One region of the Belliella baltica DSM 15883 genome, then DNA from elsewhere that is predicted to be linked to it. Evidence: riboswitches for the same ligand, from Rfam matches in the RefSeq annotation. Region 1 holds a riboswitch; the other holds the start of a gene.
The links. Region 1 has a riboswitch for cobalamin ahead of BELBA_RS18745 (TonB-dependent receptor). Riboswitches for the same ligand answer to the same signal wherever they lie in the genome.
Positions count from the first base shown of each region.

Region 2: linked by a shared signal. The riboswitch ahead of metE (5-methyltetrahydropteroyltriglutamate--homocysteine S-methyltransferase) and the one ahead of BELBA_RS18745 (TonB-dependent receptor) in region 1 are both predicted to bind cobalamin.

Region 1 is NC_018010.1:4,151,786-4,164,026, forward strand. It holds gene BELBA_RS18725 (response regulator transcription factor) at 1-55, opposite strand, end outside; gene BELBA_RS19795 (hypothetical protein) at 277-441, shown strand; gene BELBA_RS18730 (ABC transporter ATP-binding protein) at 511-1,497, opposite strand; gene BELBA_RS18735 (iron ABC transporter permease) at 1,508-2,542, opposite strand; gene BELBA_RS18740 (ABC transporter substrate-binding protein) at 2,532-3,581, opposite strand; cobalamin riboswitch at 3,851-4,080, shown strand; gene BELBA_RS18745 (TonB-dependent receptor) at 4,339-6,141, shown strand; gene BELBA_RS18750 (YncE family protein) at 6,138-7,196, shown strand; gene BELBA_RS18755 (MCP four helix bundle domain-containing protein) at 7,353-8,006, opposite strand; tRNA gene BELBA_RS18760 (tRNA-Lys) at 8,264-8,336, opposite strand; tRNA gene BELBA_RS18765 (tRNA-Arg) at 8,405-8,478, opposite strand; tRNA gene BELBA_RS18770 (tRNA-Pro) at 8,648-8,721, opposite strand; tRNA gene BELBA_RS18775 (tRNA-Lys) at 8,775-8,847, opposite strand; gene BELBA_RS18780 (tetratricopeptide repeat protein) at 9,070-9,687, shown strand; gene BELBA_RS18785 (LON peptidase substrate-binding domain-containing protein) at 9,700-10,344, opposite strand; gene BELBA_RS18790 (hypothetical protein) at 10,449-11,108, opposite strand; gene gap (type I glyceraldehyde-3-phosphate dehydrogenase) at 11,278-12,241, opposite strand, start outside.
Region 2 is NC_018010.1:2,883,701-2,895,941, reverse strand. It holds gene BELBA_RS13155 (DNA cytosine methyltransferase) at 1-714, opposite strand, end outside; gene BELBA_RS13150 (DUF4097 family beta strand repeat-containing protein) at 913-1,863, opposite strand; gene BELBA_RS13145 (TM2 domain-containing protein) at 1,856-2,242, opposite strand; gene BELBA_RS13140 (DUF2752 domain-containing protein) at 2,235-2,540, opposite strand; gene BELBA_RS13135 (oxygenase MpaB family protein) at 2,649-3,701, opposite strand; gene BELBA_RS13130 (TolB family protein) at 3,786-4,682, shown strand; gene BELBA_RS13125 (SMP-30/gluconolactonase/LRE family protein) at 4,767-5,675, shown strand; gene BELBA_RS13120 (acyl-CoA thioesterase) at 5,725-6,108, opposite strand; gene metE (5-methyltetrahydropteroyltriglutamate--homocysteine S-methyltransferase) at 6,243-8,585, opposite strand; cobalamin riboswitch at 8,832-9,023, opposite strand; gene BELBA_RS13110 (DsbA family oxidoreductase) at 9,177-9,881, opposite strand; gene BELBA_RS19715 (hypothetical protein) at 10,403-10,573, shown strand; gene BELBA_RS13105 (hypothetical protein) at 10,595-10,924, opposite strand; gene BELBA_RS13100 (hypothetical protein) at 10,921-11,169, opposite strand; gene BELBA_RS13095 (N-acetyltransferase) at 12,117-12,241, shown strand, end outside.

The sequences.
Region 1 (12,241 bases):
ATGACTCAATTTCCTGAAATTGTTCTCTTCTAAACGCAATGATTTTCTGGTACACAATAAACACAAATGAAAAAAATAAAAAACAAACAGACAACATACTATACTACAGGTATTTATATCAAACAGTTTTAATCTAAATGAGATAATATTTTCCCTACAAAAATTCATGTTTTAAATGATAAATGAAAAACCTACTATTTTTTAAATAAAAACTCATATTTAAAAAAATAACAGATTTATCAAGTTTAGAAACCCTTATTAAATTTACTGATTTATATGAATAATCGAAAAATTTTGGCATTTACAAACAGAGCACTTTTCAAATATCCATCTTATAATCAGTACTTTGAAATAATATTTTTTGACACTTTAGTCTTTGATTATTTACTAAGCATGAAGGAAATTGTAGATAATAGAAATCATTCAAATGGTCGATGGTAACAACCTGCATGAATTGTGAAAGAAGTGCAAAAAAACGTAAAACTAGTAAATTATAATTTTCACCTCAGATCAGGATTCTAAAAAATATTCTAAAAATGTTTTAAAGGAATCAAATTCAAGTATTTCGCTCGTGGATTCAATAGAAATAGTAAAAGGAATTTCATAAATAGTAAGGGATAAAATATCTTTAGGTAACCTCAACTTATTCTTTCGAATAAGAAGTTTAAGCCAACGAGTCAACTTCTCTTCTCCAATAATTCTTGGGAATTCATAACTTGTGGAATCCTGAACTTTGCCTGTTGAAACATCAAACTTCAAACTATCCTTTGGAAGAAGCAAATTGATCTTATCACTCACTATCAAATCTTCAGGAGTTCCAGAAACTAATGGAAAACCACATTGCATCAACCAAAACTCATCCGCAGTCTCAATAGCAATATCCAAATCATGAGTAACTACTAAAATTGCTTTACCCTCCTCCTTCGCAATCCTTCTTAGCAAATGCATGATTTCAAATCGATTGATCAAATCCAAATGAGCAGTGGGTTCATCTAAAATTACAACTTCTCCATCTTGAACTAGCGCTCTTGCTATCATCACTTTTTGCATTTGACCATCGCTAATTTCGGACAAGACACTATCTTTAAGATATTCAATATTTGTAGCAAGAAGCGCTTTTTTCACCACTTCATGATCTTCAATAGTGAGATTTCCAAGCCATGATGTATGTGGAATTCTCCCGAGCGAAACTAATTGATAAACTGTCAAATTGCTTAAAGCAACCTTTTCCGTTAGAACAACAGCTATCTTCTTTGCTAATAATTTCTCATTGAATTCAGAAATAGCTTTTCCTGAAAAGCTGATATCACCTTTCAATATGGGGATTTGCCCCATTATAGTTTTTATAAGAGTTGATTTCCCGACTCCATTTGGACCTAAAAGGCATGTTAATTTACCTTTTTCTAACCTAAAAGAGATTCCTTCTGCAATGACCGATTCCTTGTTTTGATTTTTATATCCCAGTGATAAACCTTCCCCTTTTAAAATTATCTCCATACTTGTCTGATTAAAACTCTTTACTAAAATTCCTTCTTAAAATTAACCAAATTACCATTGGAGCTCCTATCAACGAGGTAACAGCATTGATTGGAAGTGTTTGTGCAGATCCTGGGAGCTGACTAATTGAATCGCAAAAAAGTAAAACAATTGCACCTGTTAAAGCAGATGCTGGAAATAGGATTTTATGATCTCCACTTTTAAAAATTAATCTTGCCATATGAGGAACTGCTATTCCAATAAACGCAATTGGGCCACAAAATGCAGTCGCAGAACCTGCCAGCAACCCTGTACTCAAGATCATAGCCCAGCGCAATTTATTAATATTCACTCCCATACTTTTTGCATAAGCTTCACCTAGAAGCATTGCATTATAAGACTTGATAAAAATCAAAACTGGGGTAACTCCCAAAACACAAGCAAATAAAAATAATTCTAATTGGCCTCCCTGAGTGCCTCCAAGACTCCCCATGGACCAAATTGTGAATACTTTTAATTGCTCAGCCTCACTAAAATAAGCCAAGACAGAAATCAAAGCACCAGCCAAGCTTCCAAACATCAACCCAACGATCAGTAGCGTCATGCTGTCCTTTACTCTCCATGCAGTCAAACTCATGAGTAATAGAACTAAAATTGCTCCAGAGGATGCCGCAAACACTACAGCCCACATTCCAAAACCCCCTGAAAAAAAACTCAAACCAAATGCTGAACCAGTCATCACTAGCAATGCAACACCTAATCCAGCTCCTGAACTAATCCCCAAGACAAAAGGTCCTGCTAAAGGATTTCTGAAAAAAGTTTGCATTTGCAAACCGCTTATTGACAAAGCTAGACCTGCCAAAATTGCGGTAAAAGCTTTTGGTATTCTATAATCTTTTACAATAATACCCCAAGACTTCTTGCTAAATTCTTCTCCAAAAAGACTTGCAGCAATCTCAGACATCGGAATGTGAACTGAACCAACGTTTAGGTTGATCAGAAAGAATAATACACAAAGAACTGCGCCAAAAACAAAAAGTAGAAAATGTCTAGTGTTATTTTTCATTCATTTTTGAGTAAAAATAAAGAGAATAATTTGGTAATAAATCTGGATGGAGAATCTTGATGATGTCTTTCAAAATCAAATCAGGCCGCATGTAACCCAATTCAAAATATTCAATTCCACCTGTCTCCCCTTTTTTCGAGGTATATGAATAAACATTGTTTTTTTGAAAAGCTTTAAAACCAGCATATCTTTCATCAGCACTTTTCATGGCTTCCAAGCTCACAAAATCTGATGCTCCTAGCCAAAAATCAGCATTCTGAGCTTGGTCAAGCACATATTCATAGTTAAGTTGGCTACTGCCTGTACCAGCTTGCGCTTTAAATACATATTCCCCTCCAGCAGCATTAAGCAATTGTGCCCCCCAAGAGTCATTTCCTGGAGCATACCAAATATCCTTGTACATCACTCCAGACATGACCGTCGGACGATTTTCCAAGACAACATTAGAGACTAAATTTAATGCTTCTAAATAATTGGCTTCAATAACATCAAATTCAGCTTTTGCTTCTTCATATTTCCCTAACAACACCCCTGTGAATTTAATCCATTCTGCTCTCCCAAGTGGATGCTGCTCCACATATTCCCCATTGATTACAGCAGCTATTCCAGCGCTTTTGAGTAAATCTAAGTTTTTCAAATCTTCCCCTAAGGTTGAAATCATCACCCAATCTGGTTCTAGATCTATCATCAACTCAATATTGGACTGAGCTCCAGAACCAAGGTCTTTTACCAAGTTTTTGTTTATCCTTTCTCTAGTGAGTTTAGAAGAAATCAAATCTAAATTGGGAAAGCCAACCAACTTTTCTGTGCAATCTAATAAATCTAAATGTGGAATATGAGTTGTAGAAGTTAGGATTACTTTTTCTATTGGCAATGTAATTATTGCGTCAAATGTCCCATCAGGAATTGATTCACCCGAACTTTCTAATACCAAATACCTATAAGGTTGATGCTCTCCCGGGAAAGCTTGCGAAACTTCTAAAACCCAATACCCCTCCCCTTTAAATATATGAAAACCAGACGCGTAGGAATTTTGCAAAACTGAGCCTGATATTTCATTTTCTTGATTTTTATTATCACAGGATAGTAGGAAATTTAAAAAAAGAACAATGAATAAAATTTGAGAAAAGGGCTTCATAAAATTGATCAAATATTTTTTAAACGCCTCAAAGATACAAATGAGATTTGTTTTTAATCAATTTGAAATAAAAAGCTGAGATATTAAATAATACTTCTCCTAACAGCTCAGATTTATGGCTACAAATAAATATTCCAAAGAATATTTGAATTTCTGGATTTGGATTGCTTATGTTTGCAACAAGATTTGGTTCTCGATCCTTTATCAGGCCCTCGAGATTAAAAGGGAATTCGGTGAAATACCGGAGCTGTCCCCGCAACTGTAACCTCGTCCTAAAACTAATTAGGATAGTAATTTACCACCTCCATTGCCATTGTTCGTCCCGATCACTATCGGGAGAGGACGAGAAGGCCGGTAAATTCAAGGAAGCCAGGAGACCTGCCTATTCTTATCAAATTCAAAGCTTTCGGGTGAAAGGCTGAGATGAAAAGGAAATGTTTCAGAACGAATGTTATTAACTCTTCTTCAATATCAATTTGAAGATTACACGTTCTTTTATCATTGTTCAATTCTCTCAATTTTATTCCACGGATGACTTTGAATTAAATAATCGATTTTCCATTATTTAATTCGAAAGGCATTGCTATTTCTTAGTTTCGTATTTCTTACTTCATTTTCAAATGAGGTTGATAAAACTCTATTAATTCCGCAAGATACCGTGGAACTGAAATTGGTCGAGGTTTATTCATCTCCACTTGAAAAATACACCTATGGACAGACGCTCCAGAAAGTTGATTCAAGAGACTTGAACGAATTTCAAGGGCAATCTTTAGCAGAATTGCTTCAGCAACGAAGTGGGCTATTCCTTAGACAATATGGACCTGGTATGTTAACATCTCTTACCATGAGAGGCACGTCTGCAGGTCATAATTCAGTTTTTTGGAATGGAATCCCAATCAATAGCCCCTCGCTTGGTCAAGCAGATTTTTCAATATTGCCAGTTGGAGGATTTGACGAAGCTACGATACATTATGGCAGTAGCGGAGCACTATATGGCACTGATGCAATCGGTGGAGCCATTCATCTGAACAACAAAAACACATTCAACAAAGGGCATCAAACCAAAATCCTGAGCACTTTTGGAAGTTTTGGAAGATGGAATCAGCAAGTTGAATATGGGTATTCAAATCAAAATTTCTCGAGCAGAAGTCGCGTGTATAGAAATTTCTCAAAAAATAATTTCAAATTCAACAACTTAGCAAGAGCTGGAAGTCCTGAAGAAAGACAAAGAAATGCGGAAGTTGAACAGTTTGGGGCTATGCAAGATTTGGCTTGGAATCTCCGTCCAAATCAGCAACTCAGCACATCAATTTGGTGGAATCAAACAGACAGACAAATTCAGCCTGTGATGGGATCAAATGGTTCCGATGTACAGAATGACAATAATTTCCGAGCAGTAGTTGATTATAATAAATTCACCGCTGCAACGATTTGGAATATTAAAGCAGGGGTAGTTTTAGATGAATTGAAATTCAATCAGAGTGTCAATCAAACCTCCCAATTTCTCCTATCCTCAGATATTGATTGGACTATTTCAGAAAAGTTGAAGTCAAAAACAGGAGTGCGGTTCAATCATGTAATTGGGAATCTCAGCAGCTATGAAGCCACTGAGGATAGGTTAGAACTTTATCAATCCATCAATTATCTTCCAGCTTCTAACCTCGCATTTTCTTTAAACTTAAGACAAATGATCTTCAATAGAGATCTTGCCCCATTCACACCGAGCATTGGATCAGAATGGACATTTTTTAAAAATGAAAAGAACAAATTCAGCGCACACACCTCTGTCTCGAAGAGCTTTAAAATCCCCACACTGAATGATCGATTTTGGGTTCCAGGAGGAAATCCAGACCTAGAATCTGAAGAAAGTATCAGTGCAGAAATTGGTTTGGCTCATGTTTTCAATAGTAATTATTTCATGATCAGCAATCAGATCAATCTTTACAGCATGTGGGTTGACAATTGGATCATTTGGCTGCCAAGAGGGAGTTTTTGGAGTCCAGAAAATATCCGTGAAGTCCGAAATCAAGGTTTAGAATATTTTGTAACGATTAAAAAATCATTGAATCAAATGCATTTAGAATTCAATGGAAGTTACAATTACACCCTAGCGACGATTCTCAATAACTTATCCGAAAATGACCGCTCGCAGGGAAATCAACTTCCTTATACACCCAAACATAAGACTCAGGGAAATTTACGCTTCACATACAAATCAAATTCTGCTTTTGTAAATGGACATTGGATTGGAGAGAGATATATCAATACAGACAATACTTCTTCAGTCGCTCCTTATGGACTTTTGGATTTAGGGTATAGTAAAAGTTTAGAATTCAGTCTAAAGATAAAGGCCTCAATAGGATTTCAAGTAAACAATATAACAAACAATGATTATCAAGTTCTCAGATTGAGAGCAATGCCCGGAAGAAATTATCTAATCAATATCAATTTAACACTATGAAAAATTTAAGATTATTAGGCTATCTACTAGCCTTATCATTATTTATCTATTCTTGTGACGGTAGTGGCGAGGAACGACCTCTTGGAGAGTACGAAAAGGGGCTTTTGATCATCAATGAAGGAAATTTCTCTTCTCGTGATGGAGACATTAGCCATTACAATTTCAATACGGGGGAGGTACAGCAAAACATATTTGAAAAAGTTAATAATAGACCTTTTGCAGGATTGGTTCAAGATCTCGTTGAGTACGAGGATTATTTTTATTTGGTCGCGAATACTGGTAAAGTAGAAATTGTAAATAAAAACACTTTTGAGAGCATAGGGTCTGTAGAAGGCGAAGAGCTAAATATTCCTAGATCAGCTATTATAACTGATAACAAAATTTACATTGCCGATTGGGGTCCTTACGATGCAAGTTTCGCAAGTCCAGAATCATATATTGCCATTGTAAATGGTATCACAGGAGGAGCAGTTACAAAAAAATCAAGAACTTCAAGTCGTCCTGAAAGTTTCTATAAAATAAATAACGACTTATTAATTGCCTGTTCTGCTGCGCGGAAAATTGATGTTATGAGAGTAGGAGTCGACACAGTAAATAGGAGTATCGATGTGGAAGGAACTCCTGTCAGATTCTTGGAACATGACAACAAACTGCTTCTTTTATCCAGAAACTCAAGCACTGTTTTCTTTCACGAAATCAATAAGAGTAACTACAGCATTAGCAATACGACTGAAATCAATATTTCTAGACCAACTTCGAAGTTGACATTGGGTGAAAATGGAGAGGCATATGTCATTACTTCAACAGGATGGCCTGACTATAATGATGCTGTAGCCAAAATTTCAATCACTTCAGGTCAAGTCATAGATGCTTCCCTGTATGAAGGAAACGGTTTTTATGGAATTGGTTTTGATAATTTTGATAAAAACATCTATGTCTCTGAAAACAATGGTTTTCAAGGTTCAGGAACAGCTATAGTAATTAATCAAAGTGGTAATGAAGTCAAAACTATCCCAACAGGGGTAGGCCCATCAGGCTTTATTTTTAAAAGGTAAAGAAAGAAAAGAAATATCTACAGTCAATTAATAACAATGTAGTTATTTTTTGAATTGGCAAACGGGTAAGAAAGCTTGAATTCATTAGTGAAATGAAACATCAAAGCAAAAAAAGACCGATTATAATAGCTCTGAAATTATAATCGGTCTTTAAAATTAATCAATCAATTCCGATTTAATGTTTCTAGATGTATAGATTAAAAGGTAAATGATTAATAATAAAATCACAAGAGCCGCTACTTCAAATTGAGCCCAGATTCTTGACCTTGTCACTACTTTTTCGGAATTAATAGCAAGCCTATGTCCCTCCTCCAGTTGGATATTTGATAGCTTTTCCAAATCACCTATCGCTCGTTCGATATATTCATTATATATATGAACTTGTTCATAATTAATCCCTTTTTCATCAGAATAAAGAAGATCATAATCTGCAATTCTCAAATTTGTCTCAATAATACCTCTAAAATCTTTTAGGAATTCGTCTTCAGTGGCTGTAAGATTTGTTTTTTCAAAAGTACTCACTGTTGCAAGTATCTTATCTTCATAAGTCTTTATATCTTCAATTACATGTGAATAATCCGTCTCCTCCCAACAGTGATTCACCAATAATTTAATCCTAAATAAATTTTCTGATATTGTAAAAATGTAACTTTCAACTACTAATCTATCCTCGTATACTGAAGCAAAAGACTCTTCTAATTCATTAAAGTTTTTTCTATCCAAAATATTTTTACCAAATATCACCAAGAGTAGAAATGTCAAGACAATCGCGGCTTTAAGTTTATTATTTAATGATTTAGGAGTTTTCATAGCTTACGTTGAGGTTACTCAATTGATTTAATAAATCTAGACGATTTTTAATTAATTAAACTGTTAAGAAAGTAAAAGAAAACTTGAAAAGCAAAAAATAAAAAACAAATGACTTTTTCGGAAAATCGTTAACTAAATCTTCAAATTTTCATAAAACAAAAAGATGTTTCTTAAAAAAAGAATAGCAATTTTCATTATGGCTAAATGAAACTCAAAATTGATTTAAACAAAAAAGCCTCCTAAAAAGGAAGCTTTCGTGATCCCGCTGGGGCTCGAACCCAGGACCCATACATTAAAAGTGTATTGCTCTACCAGCTGAGCTACGGAATCATTATAAATTAAATGGAGCATTTCTTTTTTTGAAATGCTCCACTGACATTGGTCTGGCGACCTTAGTGTGATCCTGTCAGGACTCGAACCTGAAACCTACTGCTTAGAAGGCAGTTGCTCTATCCAGTTGAGCTACAAGACCATTTTTCTACTAGAAATCTATTTGAAACAATCCTAATTAGAATTCAAATTTATACCCTCTAATCTTAATTAAAAAGGAAAAATATGATCTAATTGTAAAATTCTTTCAATTTTCTTCTAACTCCCTCAAAACAATTGATTTAATTTTTTGAAGTTTTTAGAAAATATTGTCGGGGTGGCAGGATTCGAACCTACGACCTCCACATCCCAAATGTGGCGCGATACCGGGCTACGCTACACCCCGAACTTTAATAATTATACTTTCAAATTTTTTAACTCCTTATGAGTTATTAACAGTGATCCCGCTGGGGCTCGAACCCAGGACCCATACATTAAAAGTGTATTGCTCTACCAGCTGAGCTACGGAATCATTTTGATCAATATCATCTCTAACTTTTAAGAGACTTTTAACGGTTTTTGATTTGTTTTTTGTCGAATCATTGCCGTAATTGGACTGCAAATTTAAGCGGACTATTTTAAAATGCAAAACTCAAAGGCAATCTTTCTTACAAAATTTACAATAATTTTATTGATGTTTTCACAAAGCTTTAATTGTCAAGCCAATACAATTAGCCTCCAAAACGCAGATTCTTTGTTTAAAACCAATAACTACCAAGAAGCTATGGCTGTTTATGAAAACTTACTCCAAAATGATGAAGTTTTCTCTCCTGCAATGCTCCTGAAAATGGCTTATATTTCTGAAGGAAAAGGAGATTTTTCAAAGGCAAGTTTTTATCTAGCTAAATACTACGACATTAACCCTAATCCAAGAGTTATCACAAAAATCAAAACGCTAACAGAGCAGCCAAATCTGGTTGGATATGAAATTACTGACTGGGATAGATTTTTCAAATTCACTTCTGACCTACAACAAGAAATCACTTTGGTATTTCTAAGTTTATTGTTGATATCCTTTATCTTACTTTTCATTTTTCAGCAAAAAGCTAACAAACCCAAATACTATGTCCCCAGTATTATCCTAATCTTCTTGGTTTTTGCTAGCAATAATTTTCTCAAACGATCATCCACAGGAATTGTGACTGGCAGTCCTACAATCATAATGGATAAACCAACAGCAGGAGGGAAATTGATAAAAAATGTAGATCCAGGACACCGGGTAATCATAAAATCTTCAAAGGATATCTGGTATGAAATAGAATGGGGAAAACAAAAAGCATTCGTCAAAAAAGAGAGCATCACTAAACTTTAACTTTCTCAAAAGCTAAAAATCAAGTGCATCTAAAGTTTTGAAATGGCCATTCATCCTTATTTTAGCTTTTGCTCGCTCAACTTCTCTTAAAACAGGAATCACCTTAATGAAATGCTTGATTAAAAACTGAATCCGCATGCTCTCTTTCCTCATGACAAGTAGCTCGTATTCTTCTTCCAAGGACAACCCAATTTTATGAGTTAATGTAAAAGAATTGATCGCTAAGGGTATGATGCTTTGAGGCTCGCCAATCAATCTGAAAAATTCTTTTAGATAAAAAATAAATTCATTGTGCAAATGGGCTGCAACTGAAATATCATTTTCAAAAGGGATTATTTCACCTGCTGCATAGAGTTTGTCTTGAAAAGGGTTTTCAAACCTTATTAATTCATAAACACGAATCACCTTAGTTTTGATATCCAATCTACCATCTTCATAGACTTTACTCACTTCCTCCAAATGTACTTCTGAACCAAAAGGCATTAATTTATCTAAATAAACAGACACTCCAAATCTACCATCACCTTCGCTTATATCAGCAATCAACTGTTTATAACGAGGCTCAAAAATATGAAGATTAAGATGCTCACCAGGAAAAGCAACTAGTTTGAGTGGAAAAATAGGAATTATTTCATTTGTCATATCTTTCCAACTCATTATGCTTGATAAAGTTACTGATTAGAATGTTCTCAAATTAAAAAAGTTGATATAGAGGAACTTGATTTCTTTATAAATCAAGTTTAAAAATTACGAATGATGAATCAACCATCCTCTTCTTCCAATTCTTCTTGCAAACTCAAGATTTGTTGTGGCGACATATACAAGTCTCTAATTTTATTTCGATAAGCTTCATCAAAACCCTCCTGATTAAGAATGTAATTTTTTAAGGATAGAATTTGATAACCCATACCGCAAGAAATCGCATAAGTATCTGCAGCTATTTCAGCTTCTGTAAGCTTTTTGTTTGACACAATGTATCTCATTCCGAAATGCATTAAATTCGTCGTACTACGGTTCTTATAATCCATTATATGACCCAACTCATGACCTATCCAACCTACCAGAACATCATGCGGAACTTCTTCAATCAAAATGCTTTCATCACCAAGGTTCATTGCTCTAGTAATTTTAATTCTATACTCCCGTGTTTCTTTTCCCGTCACGAGTAAGGTCATCACTCTTGGTTGTGCTTGCATTACTGAACCTTTGATTTTATCCTTAAATTCAAAATCAATATGAACTCCTGCCAATTCAGGAAAATAAGACAATGCTTCAATGACAACATCCTTTATTTCTACCGGTATTATCTTATTATCAACTTTCAACTTTTCTAAAGAAGATTGATTTTCTGATATTGAATCAGTAAGATTTGGCAGAGATGCTGTGATAAACAGAAGTAAATTTAAAAGGAGTGTTAACATAATTGGAACTCTTAATTATCAATCCTTATTTTAACGAAAAAATTACATAATTCAAAAAATAATACAGAGAATAAAGAAAAAATCCCAAAAAGAGTCAAATCAAATAGCTTTATATTAAAACTTTTTGTTTTTATCTTTTTGGGAAATCTAAAATCTTAATTCATTAAAATTACTTACTTGCGATGTAAGAAAGTAGGTCAACAACTTTGTTAGAATAACCCCACTCGTTGTCATACCAAGCTACTACTTTTACAAATTTGTCACTCAATTGGATTCCAGCTCCAGCATCAAAAATTGAAGTTCTGCTATCACCATTGAAATCAGTAGATACAACTTGATCTTCTGTGTAACCCAAAATACCTTTCATGCTAGTTTCAGAAACCTCTTTCATCTTAGCACAAATCTCTTCATAAGAAGCACCATTTTTCAATCTAACAGTCAAATCAACAACAGATACATTTGGAGTAGGCACCCTAAATGCCATCCCTGTCAATTTACCATTCAATTCAGGGATAACTTTACCTACCGCCTTTGCAGCTCCTGTAGAAGAAGGGATAATATTTTGTGAAGCTCCTCTACCACCTCTCCAGTCTTTTGCAGATGGTCCATCTACTGTTTTTTGAGTTGCAGTAGTTGCGTGAACCGTAGTCATTAAACCTTCTTCAATTCCCCAATTGTCATTCAATACTTTAGCAATTGGAGCAAGACAGTTAGTCGTACAAGATGCGTTCGATACAAAAACCATATCAGATGTATATGAATTTTCATTTACACCCATTACAAACATTGGGGTATCATCTTTAGAAGGAGCAGACATGATAACTTTTTTAGCACCTGCATCGATATGACCTTGCGCTGTTTCTTTGGTTAAAAATATACCAGTAGACTCTACAACATAATCAGCACCTACTTCACCCCATTTCAAGTTTGCAGGGCTTTTTTCAGCAGTGACTCTGATTTCATTGCCATTAACAATCAATTTCCCATTTTTCACTTCAACAACTCCGTCGAATTTACCGTGAGTAGAATCATACTTTAGCATGTAAGCCATATAATCCACATCGATTAGGTCATTGATCGCTACAACTTGAATATCATTCCTTGTTTGCGCAGCTCTGAATACCAATCTACCG
Region 2 (12,241 bases), 1.3 Mb from region 1:
CGGTTGCAATATTTTAATTACTTCGAGGTAGTGTGAAAATAAATCATCTTTTTTATCAAACTTCTTTCTCTTTCCAGCCAGACTGAAGCTTTGGCAAGGCGGTCCACCACAAACCACATCAATTTTTTTGTTACCTATCTTTTGTAAAAGGTTGTCTAAAAAATCAGGTTCTGTAATGTCTTGTTTTAAAAATTCCGCATTTAACCCCAATTGATGATTATATCTTACTATGTGAGTGAGTTCGCAATTTTCATTTATGTCGCTTGCCGCAATGAAGTCAAAGAATTTATTATTAACTTCTGCTTGTAAAAAGCCTTCACTAAAACCACCTGCACCTGCAAACAAGTCAATGAAAGTAAAAGGCTTACCATATAGTGAAATCTGTTCCTTTACAATATTAACAGTATGATTTTCTCTGTACCCGTCAATATGTTGATTGAGAATATCTTTGATTTCATCTTGTGAAAACGTTTTTTTGTTAGAATGATGTAATAATTCATCTGCACGTTCATTGAGAAAATTCAAATAGTGATTTGTCTCAGTCGCTTCAATTGTAATCCCTTTAACTCGTTGTCTTTTCTTGTCAAAAAGCTCTGGGTCAATCTTTTGTCCTGTCGCCAACTTAATTTGTGTGCCAGAACAGTTAATCCTTAAATGAATAGGGGCAAGCCCTTTCTTGTCTGATTTGTCGAGATAAAAATTGATTGTTGCCATAAATACGGACGATTTTACGTACACGGACAAAATTACGGACAAATTTTCTTAATTTCTATACCTTATCTATATAATTTATGATAATTGTAATTAAAAAAAAATGACTCATTTTGTCTTCTCTCTCAAGTTTTATTTAATGAAAAAACTAAATATGTCATTTTCGGATGGGGAAATAAAACTTTTCAATAACCCATTTAATCAATTCATAATCCTAATACTACCACTACTCGCTTTTCCTTGAATGGTGTGCTCGCTAGCATTGTCAATTTCAAGTCTCTTTGAGCCCTTTTGCTCTCCTACTGTCACTGAACCGCTATTGGCACTCAGATCAAAATTGAATTTTGTAAGGTCAGAAGGAGTTTGAATTTTTATGCTTCCTGAGTTTGATTTCAGAACTGTTTGCTCTCCAAGACCTGCATTTGTGGCATTGATACTTCCTGAGCTTACTGTCAAATCTCCCAAATAAGTGATTTGATTAAATTTCATAGAACCTGAGTTTACTTTTCCACTGACAGTACCTTCGACGTCTTCTAACTTCAAACTACCTGATGAAGCTTGTGCATGTACATCGCCTTGAACTTCATTCATGGTAATGCTACCAGAATTAACCTGAGCTTTGACATCTCCCACAAGCCCTTCAGCTTTGATGCTGCCAGAAGAAGCTTTGAGATTGATATCTTCTACGTTTAAGGCTAGTGCATTAATATAACCTGAGTTAACCTGAAGATCGATATGATCATGTTTGACATATTTAACATCAATAGATCCTGAGCTATTTGAAATATTCAGTTTGATATCTTCAGGTCCTGTAAGGCTGATGAAACCGTTATCCCCTCCATTAAAATTGAAAAAGTTGAGCTGAACAGCATTACCCGTTACTTCTACAATCAACTTAGAACCTGATTTTCGAAATTTCACATCCAAATCACTATTCTCTGGAACTTCCAAATAAGAATTTAAAGTCACTTTAGATGCATTTTCTATGCCTTCATAGGAAACTTCCAAATACTTCCCATTGACTTCAATTTCTCTAATCTCTTCAAATGATTCTTCAGATGTACGGGTAACGAGCGGACCTTCACTTTCACAAGAAGAAAGAAGTACTACTATTCCGAAGAAAAGTAGTACTAAGAATGACTTATTATACATTGGAATTTGTATTTGTTGGTGCTGAGAAATTTCCATTAGACATCATGGACAAGGTCTCGTGCGCTACTCTCATGTTATACTCATAAGCCAAGCTTTTGTAATTGATCAAATCGACGATTGTACCAATAAAACATAGACCTACCGTCAAGATATAGAGTATCCCCAAACCAATTTGGCCAAGAATAAATCTATGCAAACCTGCGAACCCAAAGAATCCAAGCAAACAAAGAATCAATACCATTTGATTGTCTTTTCTTCTTGCTCGGTAAACCTGTGCAAAAAGATTTGCTTGCTCATCATCCATATTTTTTAAGATTCCTTGGATGTAACCTAATTCCATACCCTCTAATTCTGGAAGGTGTCTTAATACATTAGCCATAGTGTTTAATTGTTTTGTTGTTTCTGATTAATTCAAATATGCGATAAATAATAACTGCAAAGGCAAACATCGCCAAAGGGTGCATAGACCATGATTCTTGAAATTCACCCCTAGTCAAAAGGCTCATCGATCGACCCAATCCACAGCCTGGGCACCAAGAAAATCCTAGGTTATCCAATGGGCAAAGGCTGAAATGATGTGCATCGTATGGATCTATTCTCAAAATGCCAATCAGAGCCCCGATCCAAAAGATCAGTTCAAGTGGCAATTTCCTCACAGATGTAATTATCTTTTTCATTTGATCGGAAAAGTACGAAAAGAATGCCAAGTGTAAAAAATGGTCATAAAGGGCTAAAAAGCCCTATTCAAAGAAAATACTTATTAAAAACGGACAAAAAGTGTTCGGTTATGAACGATTGATAACGGGAATATTCAACTGAACCTCCTTTCCAAAGTTGATTTTGGACTGGGCCATAAATTGAGCGCGTATTTTTTGATATGAAGGTTTTCGTCCAGATTGTCGGTAAAAACTCAATTCCAACAATAACCCATAAAGTTCTTTAGGTAATTTGAACTCTTCTTTGATATCAAGCATATTGGAAGCTTCTTTTCCTATAAAATAAGCGATCACAGTTTCCATATATTTCGTCAAATTCTTATCAGGAATACTTTCTTTATAATAGTTGATCAAAGAATTAATCAGAATTTTTCCAGCCTCTGTTTTCTTGAGTTGTCTTGTTTTGATGATTTTACTTAATTCAAAGGACTCTTTCGAGGTTTCAGACCAAAAATCTATATTCAAACCCATATAATGTCCAACTACTTTCCAGTAATGAAGCACAGCTTCCAAAGTTTCTTTTCCAGGAAATCTACCAATTTTCTCAAAACCACGCATCACCAGCAAGCTAAACGTGCTATTCGTCCCAATCAAATCCTCTTGGTTTATTGGAATACCCCATTCTGATTTCCAATCTTTGGCATATTGCTGCACAAAATATCTACTGAAGGCATGAATCAACCTTACTTTTGCTATCGTCAACAAAGCTTGACTATCAGAAATAAATGTTCCTGGTCTGTACACATCTAATAAAAACAAAGCTGTCTCCGAAAGACGCATGCCTACTTCATCTTTGATTCTTTTGGATCGAATCAAAACTTGAGCACCATCACCAAATGCATAACAATATGGCAAAGAATAAAAACCCAACATCGCTAAATACAAATTCCCTTCGGCATTGAAGAATTCTTGCGAAGCCAAAACCTTCTTTTCATCTATAAAACCCGGTGCATCTTGATAAAAATCTAAAAAAGCTTTTAAGGGTTCAGGAAAATGACTGTAAACATCCGCTTCGGGGAAATTCTTCCAAGAGTTGATCTGAACGGCTAAATCTGCATTAGCGATCAAAACTGGAATTACTACATCTGCCAACGGATCACCTTGACTACGCAAGGCTTCCATTGATTCATTTTGATATAATTTTAATTTATCCACCTACTTCTAACCTTCATTTTGTAATTTAGTTTTTGGAATTCATTCATACTTATGCTTCAGAAGACATATACCCTCTTATTCTTTATATTACTATTTAATTTAAAAAGTTTCGCTCAAAATTCCACTGATATTATTGCCATTGATGTGAAGAAATCTTTCGGTAAAATTGAGCTTATTCCTGGAACAGAAACGAAAATTACGGATAGAAAAGGATATGACAATCAGCCTAATTTTATCAATGACAAGCAATTGGCATTTTCCTCAGCTGATGAAAAAGGGAATTTTGATATCATTATTTATAATTTCGAAACGGGTAAGTTTACCAACCTGACAAAAACACCCAATCAAAACGAATATTCTCCAAGAATTACAGATTGCGGGCTTTATGTCTCCGCAGTCACCGTAGAAGAAGGCGGGTTACAAAGGCTTTGGCTGTATCCAACGAATTTTGGTGAACCAGAACTCCTTTATGATGATATTTTGCCGGTTGGCTACTATGATTGGTTTGACAACAAAGCAGCGATGTTTGTCCTTGGTCAGCCCAATTCTTTGGTTTACCCTTATAGTAAATCTGATGTTTTGACCATCAGTCAGAATATCGGAAGAAGCGTGGTCAAAAGACCCAAAACAAGCATTATTAGCTTTATAGATAAGAATTCTATAAGTGAAATCTCGGATTCAAAGTCTTATGCTATCAAAGGATTTGATCTTGAGAAGAAGGAAAGTATTGACTTAGGTTCAACCAAAGGGCTGGTAGAGGATTTCATTTGGCTTGACAAGAAACACCTGCTCACTTCAGAAGGAAACAGTCTTTTTATTAGAAAATTTAACGAGGATACTTGGTATAAAATTGGTGAAGTAAATCTTCCAAATTACCAAAAAATAAGTCGACTATCTTATTCGCCAAAACTCAAGAAAATTATTATTGTCATGGATCGAATGGATTGATTTTTCAATAACAAAAAAAGTCCTGTACCTTGCGACGAAAATTTATCCATAGATCATTCTTAATACTCCCAAAATTTATAAAGTATGCGTAATTTCCCCATGATCATTTTATTCCTGCTTGCTACTTTCGGCAATATCCAAGCTCAGATAGTGGACAAAAAGAATTTGATAGAAAAGAATGCTGAATTAAAGAAAATTGAGGGTGGATTCTCATTTACCGAAGGACCGGCAGTAAGTCGCTTGGGTGATGTTTATTTCACAGATCAGCCTAACAACAGGATTATGAAATGGTCCTTTTTCACTGGAGAAACAGAAGTTTTCTTAGAAAATGCAGGCAGATCAAATGGGATGTTTTTTGATAAAAGTGGAAATCTGATTGCCTGTGCTGATATGGATAATCAGATTTGGTCAATTGATGAAGAAGGCAATAAAACCATTCTGATCGAAAGTTATCAAGGCAAAAAATTAAATGGTCCGAACGATTTATTTATTACACCTACTGGAGAAATGTACATCACCGATCCATTGTACAAAAGAGACTATTGGACTAGAGATCCCGAATCACAACAAGACGGCGAACATTTGTATTTCCTTTCTGCAAACAGGTTACAATTTATGCCAGTAGATGAAAATCTTGTAAGACCAAACGGAATCGTCGGAACACCTGATGGGAAAAACTTGTATGTATCTGATCCAGGTGCAAATAAGATTTACAAATACGATATTATTGAAGATGGATACCTTTCTAATAGAGAAATTTACTTGGAGAGAGGATCTGATGGGATGACTATTGATTTCAGGGGAAATATCTATGTAACTGGTGAAGATGGAGTAAAAATCTATAACAAAAAGTCGGAAGAAATTGGTCACATACCAATTCCCGAAAAATGGACAGCAAATGTGACTTTTGCAGGTCCAGACAGAAAAACGCTTTTTATTACAGCTTCCGAGTCCGTTTACAAAATAAGAATGAAAGTTTACGGAACTTACTAATCTGAGCTTTCCTTAGGCAGCAAAAACAAAAAACCAATCAGCATAGCTATCATACTATGCTGATTGGTTTTTTGTTTTGATCTACTGCTACAAATGTAAATACTCCTGAAACTGCCTTTTCTCTCTTGTCGTCATACATTTCTTCAACATAAATCTCTACATGGACTTTGAGGCTTGTGTTTCCAATTGAAGTAACTCTACCTACCAATTCTACAAATGTGCCTTCAGGAATAGGCTGAGTAAAGTCAATCCTATCACTACTTACTGTCACTACCCGTTGACGGCAAAATCTAGTAGCAGTGATAAATGCCACTTCATCCATCAACTGCATTGCTGTTCCTCCGAAAAGCGTCCCATAATGATTCGTGGTATTGGGGAAAACCGCTTTAAAAATGTGCGTTTCTGATTGCTGTATCCTTTCTTCTAAGTTCATATTATTTTTGTTTCAAAAGCTGCGAACGCAACTGTTTTCTTATCTTTATTCTTAAGTCGAGCCTTCAATTTTCTCAAATGAATCAAAAAGAATCAGCAAGCTTCTATACAAACTTGCTGATCTTTCGGTAAACACTAATTCAACGTAACAGGAACTAGTTCTCTCATAGCTTTTGCAGCCAAAACCATTTCGACTAGAGACTTGTGGGTTTCTTCCCATTGTCTTGTTTTCAATCCACAATCAGGATTCACCCATATCTGTTCTGATGGAATTACATCTGCTGCTTTTTGCAATAATTCTATGATTTCAGCTTTGGAAGGGACCCTTGGTGCATGGATATCATATACTCCAGGCCCTATTTCATTTGGATACTTGAAGTCTGCAAAAGCATCCAAGAGCTCCATCTGTGAACGAGAGCATTCAATCGTAATCACATCGGCATCAAGGTTGGCTATATGACCAATGATGTCATTGAATTCTGAATAACACATGTGTGTATGAATTTGGGTATTGTCATCTACCCCGCTTGCAGAGAGCTTAAATGCTTTGATAGCCCAATCTAGATATCCTTCCCAATGTTCTTTCCTGATTGGCAAACCTTCCCTCAATGCAGGCTCGTCTATCTGAATGATACGGATTCCTTCTTTTTCCAAATCCAAAACCTCATCTCTAATAGCCAAAGCAATTTGATTACATGTCACGCTTCTATCTTGATCATCCCTTACAAAGGACCATTGGAGAATGGTCACCGGTCCAGTAAGCATTCCCTTCACAAACTTTGGAGTGAGGGATTGAGCATATTTTGACCAAAATATTGTCATCGGTTCCGGCCTATACACATCTCCATAGATAATCGGTGGCTTGACGCATCTGCTGCCATAACTTTGAACCCAACCAAATTGAGTGAATGCAAAACCGTGCAAACGCTCACCGAAATACTCTACCATGTCATTTCTTTCATATTCACCATGAACCAAGACATCTAAACCAATTTCTTCTTGGATTCTGATTGTCTTCTCCGTTTCATCTTTAATGAATTGTTCATAATTCTGCTTATCGATTCTTCCATCCTTGAAGTCAGCACGAACTTTTCTTACTTCCTTTGTTTGAGGAAATGAACCAATTGTAGTTGTTGGATAAAGCGGAAGATTCAGTAACTCTGCCTGTACAATCTTTCTATTCTGAAACGAAGATTTTCTCTCAAAATCAGAGTCCAAAACATTATTCAATCGCTTCTTTACTTCATTTTTATGAATCAAGCTTGAATTTGTTCTGTTGCTGATTGCTTCCTGATTTTTATTGAAAATATCAGAAAATACATTTTCAAAAGATTCTAAACCATTCGCATTTGGAACATTGACAGATTTTGACAATTTCTTCAAATCACTAATTTCCACCAATTTTTGTTTGGCAAATGAAAGCCAACTTTTGATATCATTATCAAGCTTCAACTCACTATCCAAATCGCATGGTGAATGAAGTAAAGAGCAAGAAGGAGCTATAAATAATTTTTCGGGATCAACTTTTCTCAGAACCTTTTGAATTAGATTCAATGAATTTTTATAATCATTTTTCCAAATATTTCTTCCGTCAATTAATCCAAGTGAAATGGAAAGATCTTTCGGTCTATTTCCTAACAACTCATCCAATTGCTCGGGACAACGGACCAAATCTACATGAAGACAACAAACAGGTAAAGATGTTGCTACGCTTATATTTTCGTACAAACCTCCAAAATAAGTTGCTAACAATGTCTTCAAGTGAGGGTACTTTTTTCTGATTTGGGAATAGGCGCTTTGAAAAGCCTCTTTATCTTTAATTGAAAGATTCATAGCCAAAAATGGTTCGTCAAACTGAACCCACTCTACACCATGTTCTACAAGCTTATCCAATATTTGGAAATAAACAGGAAGAAGATTTTTTATTAGGTCAATGCGATCAAAACCTGCTTCTTTTTCCTTACCCAGTAAAAGGAAAGAAACTGGCCCCAAAATAACAGGCTTCGTTTTGAAACCTGCCAGTTTTGCTTCTGCAAATTCCTGAATGACTTTTGAAGAAAATAGCTTAAACTCTTGATTTTTCTTGAACTCCGGTACGATGTAATGATAATTCGTGTCAAACCATTTGGTCATTTCCATGGCCTTGATATCCAAACCATTTGCCTGATATCCTCTCGCCATTGCAAAGTACAAATCGATTTCAGACTTATTTTTGTCAAAAATTACAGAATGATACCTTTCGGGAATGGCTCCAACTGTAAATGCCATATCCAAAACATGGTCATAGTAAGAAAAGTCATTTGAAGGAATCAAATCTATCCCACATTCTTTCTGTAAGGTCCAATTGCTGAGCTTGATTTCGTTTCCTACTTGAAATAACTCCTGCCTTGTGATTTTTCCTGCCCAATAGTTTTCACAGGCCTTTTTCAATTCTCGCTGACTACCAATTCGCGGATAGCCAAGATTATGCGTTTGCATGGTCTTTTAACTTTATTTGTTTGAAATAATTGGTTAAAAGCTCATCACAATAAATCAAAAATGCTTTTGGAAAAGAAGGTGTTAGAAAAGTGAAGGAAATAAATATGTCCCAAATCAGACACACTTTTCCTATCAAGGAAAAACCAAAATCGGTAAATCACTTTGGATCAAAGACCTATAGAAATGCCAAAAAAGCATAGAAGGAAATTGAATCACACTTGACTAAAAGCTTCAAATCGCGAAAGCATCGTCATATCGAAATAGGCAGGTCTCCTGACTTGTAACAGCTTTTGTCGTCCTTCCCATTTTATTTAAAACAGTGGACATACTAGGACAAAAACCTTTGGATTGTTACTTACAGTTGCGCGACAGTTCGTGATTTGCACACGATTCCCTTTTAATACACACCTAAGCATAACCAATTCCGGATGATATAGAATTATAGTAAAGAACTTTAATTTCACAAAACTAGTAAAATCACTTTACCCCACACTAATCTATCTAAGTTTTAAATAAATACTTCAAAAACTACTGGGCTTCAAGAATAAATTACAGTTTTATCAAAATATAATTCTGTAGCAAGCATTCTTGTTAACAATTCCCTTCTATGTCACAAGAGCTTCCTTCAGAACTGTTCATTTGTAAAATGGGATTTTCCTTCACATAATCTTCCCAAGCTTTATTCAAAGTATCCTGGAATACCTCAACAGGTTGAGCTCCCGAAATACCAAATTTCCTATCAAGAACAAAGAAAGGAACACCTCTCACTCCAATTTGTCTTGACTCCGAGATATCTTTCTCAACTTTTTCAGCGAACTCATTTGATTCCAAACATGCCTGAGCCCTTTCTTTATCTATTCCTACTTCTTCTGCCAAAGAAATTAAAGTACTCAAGTCATCAATGTTTTTTCCTTCTGTAAAATAAGCCCTCAAAAGTCTTTCTTTCATTTCATCACCTTTTCCTAAGGTTTTTGAAAGTTGTAACAAGCGATGTGCATTTTTGGCATTGGCGACTACGGTTTTGTCCATGTTGTACACCAAGCCTTCACCCCTCGCCATTTCTGTCACTTGATTGGTGATTTGATGGGTTTGTTCTAAACTCCAGCCCTTAGTTTCTGCCAAATATTCAGCAGTTGATTTGCTAGGGTCTGTTTTCATATCTGGATTGAGCAAAAAGCTTTTCCAGACGATTTCAACATGGTTTTTATACTCAAAATTCTCTAAAGCAGATTCCAATCGTCTCTTGCCAATATAACAAAAAGGACACATGATATCCGACCAAATTTCTATTTTCATGATTTTTAGGTTTTATTGTAATTACAATCAAATTTCAACACCAAGAGTTCCGAAATATGAAAACAAAAGAGTGTCCTTCCTGTGCCATGGATGTAGATAAAACAGCTGTTTTTTGTCCAATCTGCAACTTTGAATTCCCCCGTCGAAATCCCATTTATGCTTGGGTAGCTGTATTGCTAGCAATCTTTTTATTGATCCTTTTTATCTTTTAGTGGAATGTTTTCAGAAGTATAACTCTCTTAAGGAATATAAAGTGAGGTAACAAAAAATTAGCTAAAGGAGCATTAGTCCTATAATCTTCTTGAAAAAATTAGAATTTTGTAATGTCTATAGGGGCGCTAGTCCTTTATTTCTAGTAGAAAAAAATTGAGCAACCAAACCCAGAAGGGTATATACCTGAAATCTTAATCTATTTGGAAAAATTCGCCTAAAGCTAATATTCCTGAATCCTTATTAAGATGAATGGGCTAAAGCACTATTCCAATTGAAGAAATTACGTTAGTGGTATTAAATAAAAAAAAATGTATAAAGACAGCAAAATTAAATTGATACCTAGATTAATCGTTGGCTTTATAACGATTGTTCTCTTTTTCTATGATAAGACTTTAGCTAGATATTTTATTTTCCCAGCACTTATAATTATGGGATTAATTGAGCTAACCATGAAAAAAAGACAAAGAAATCAAGAGTGAAATTACATAGCAATGCTCACGTCATAGATATTTTCCTATTCGATGATTATTACTTAAAAATCGAACCAAATAGAACATTTCTTGATCTTGTCTATAACTATTGAAGAACACATACCAAGTTGTATTCTTATTTCTCTTGAAAGAAGTATAATGCATTCCCTTTCCATACTTTTCGAAATACTCTGGCGCAGGTTTTTTGGATTTATTCGGTAGATCTTTTTCGATTTCGGCAAAAAGATCATCAGCATAACGGTACGCATCTTCGAAAAAGCCGAAGTACTCCTTTTCATAAAGAATTAATGACAACTCTTCAAAGTATGCCCTGATTTCAGGAAGGAAGAGCACTTTCATTTATGATAGATTTTTTTCAAATCCTCCTCTATACCTTTCATTAGTTCACTTTTTGTGATCCCATTATGAAAATCTTCAGGTAATTCATACTCCTCACCCACCTCCCTCAATCCAAGAACTTGCGCAAGCAATGTGTCTACTAGATTGTTCAAGCTACGATTTTCTTTTTTTGCAAGGTACTCAAGCTTTTCTCTAACGGAGTCACTAAGCCTTAGTGATGTTGTTTTTCTTTTAGATGTATTCATTTGTGTTTATTTGTATTCATTCGTGCTCCAAATATACATTTTTTACTTTAGCAGAAGTTGAAAGAGCTCTGATTGTTTGATCGATAGCTTTACCACAACTTCCTGTAAGGAAATCTATGTTTCTTATTGGCTATATTTTCTTTGCTAGCCTATCTTTTCTTAGCAATGAACTCTTTTAAAAGAAACTGCAATCTTTGAATTTAATTTCAGGAAAATATAGCTTTGGCTAAAGCCAATATTCCTGAATCCTTATTATGATGAATGGGCTAAAGCGCTATTCCAATTGATGGGAATAGCTTAATAATTTTCTTAATGACTAAAACACAGAAATTTTGAATGAACTGTTAATGACGAAGAATCATTAAATTCACTAATTTGAATTTTGAGGCTCTAAAGTTCCAATCCTATTACTCAAGAAAAGATTATCTAACTTTTATTCCTGCTTTATCCTCACCTAATTCTGTCCTATAGCAAAGCCGTACCAAAGTAGTAGCAAAGTAACACCAAAGTAGTACCAAAGTAAGAGATAGTGCGACCTTTACTGTCAAGCTGATTTTAAGTCTGTGTTTTACTTCACTATTAATTATCTCTTCAGATACTAATTGAACAACTCATTTTTTATTAATTCTGAAATAGATTCTTTGAATTTTTAAATTATTGATATAATAATTTGCATATTATTTCAATACTTGTAACCTTTGTTGACACAAAGACCATGTACAGTAAAAAAGACATAGCAACTTATTCTTCAATTGTCCCAAACATTTTGGGTTCAATGGCTTTGTTATTTTTATCTCCGCTAAGAGAATTTAGGAATAGCTTTAGGGCAACGCCCCTATCTTAATTTTTGGTGCCCTATGTGGGCGACCTCAATCAGCAATATTTCCTCAATTTATCATTTCTAAATTAACCTAAGAGTCACCACTCTGTCTATTCCAATAAACTCAATGGACAATTACTCTTTTATAATCAAGCCAGCTACGGAAGCACATACTATTTATGCTTCTATCATCACAGATGAAATGGAGCAATCAGCAAAAGCCAGAGGTACTGGGATTGCTAAAAGATCTCC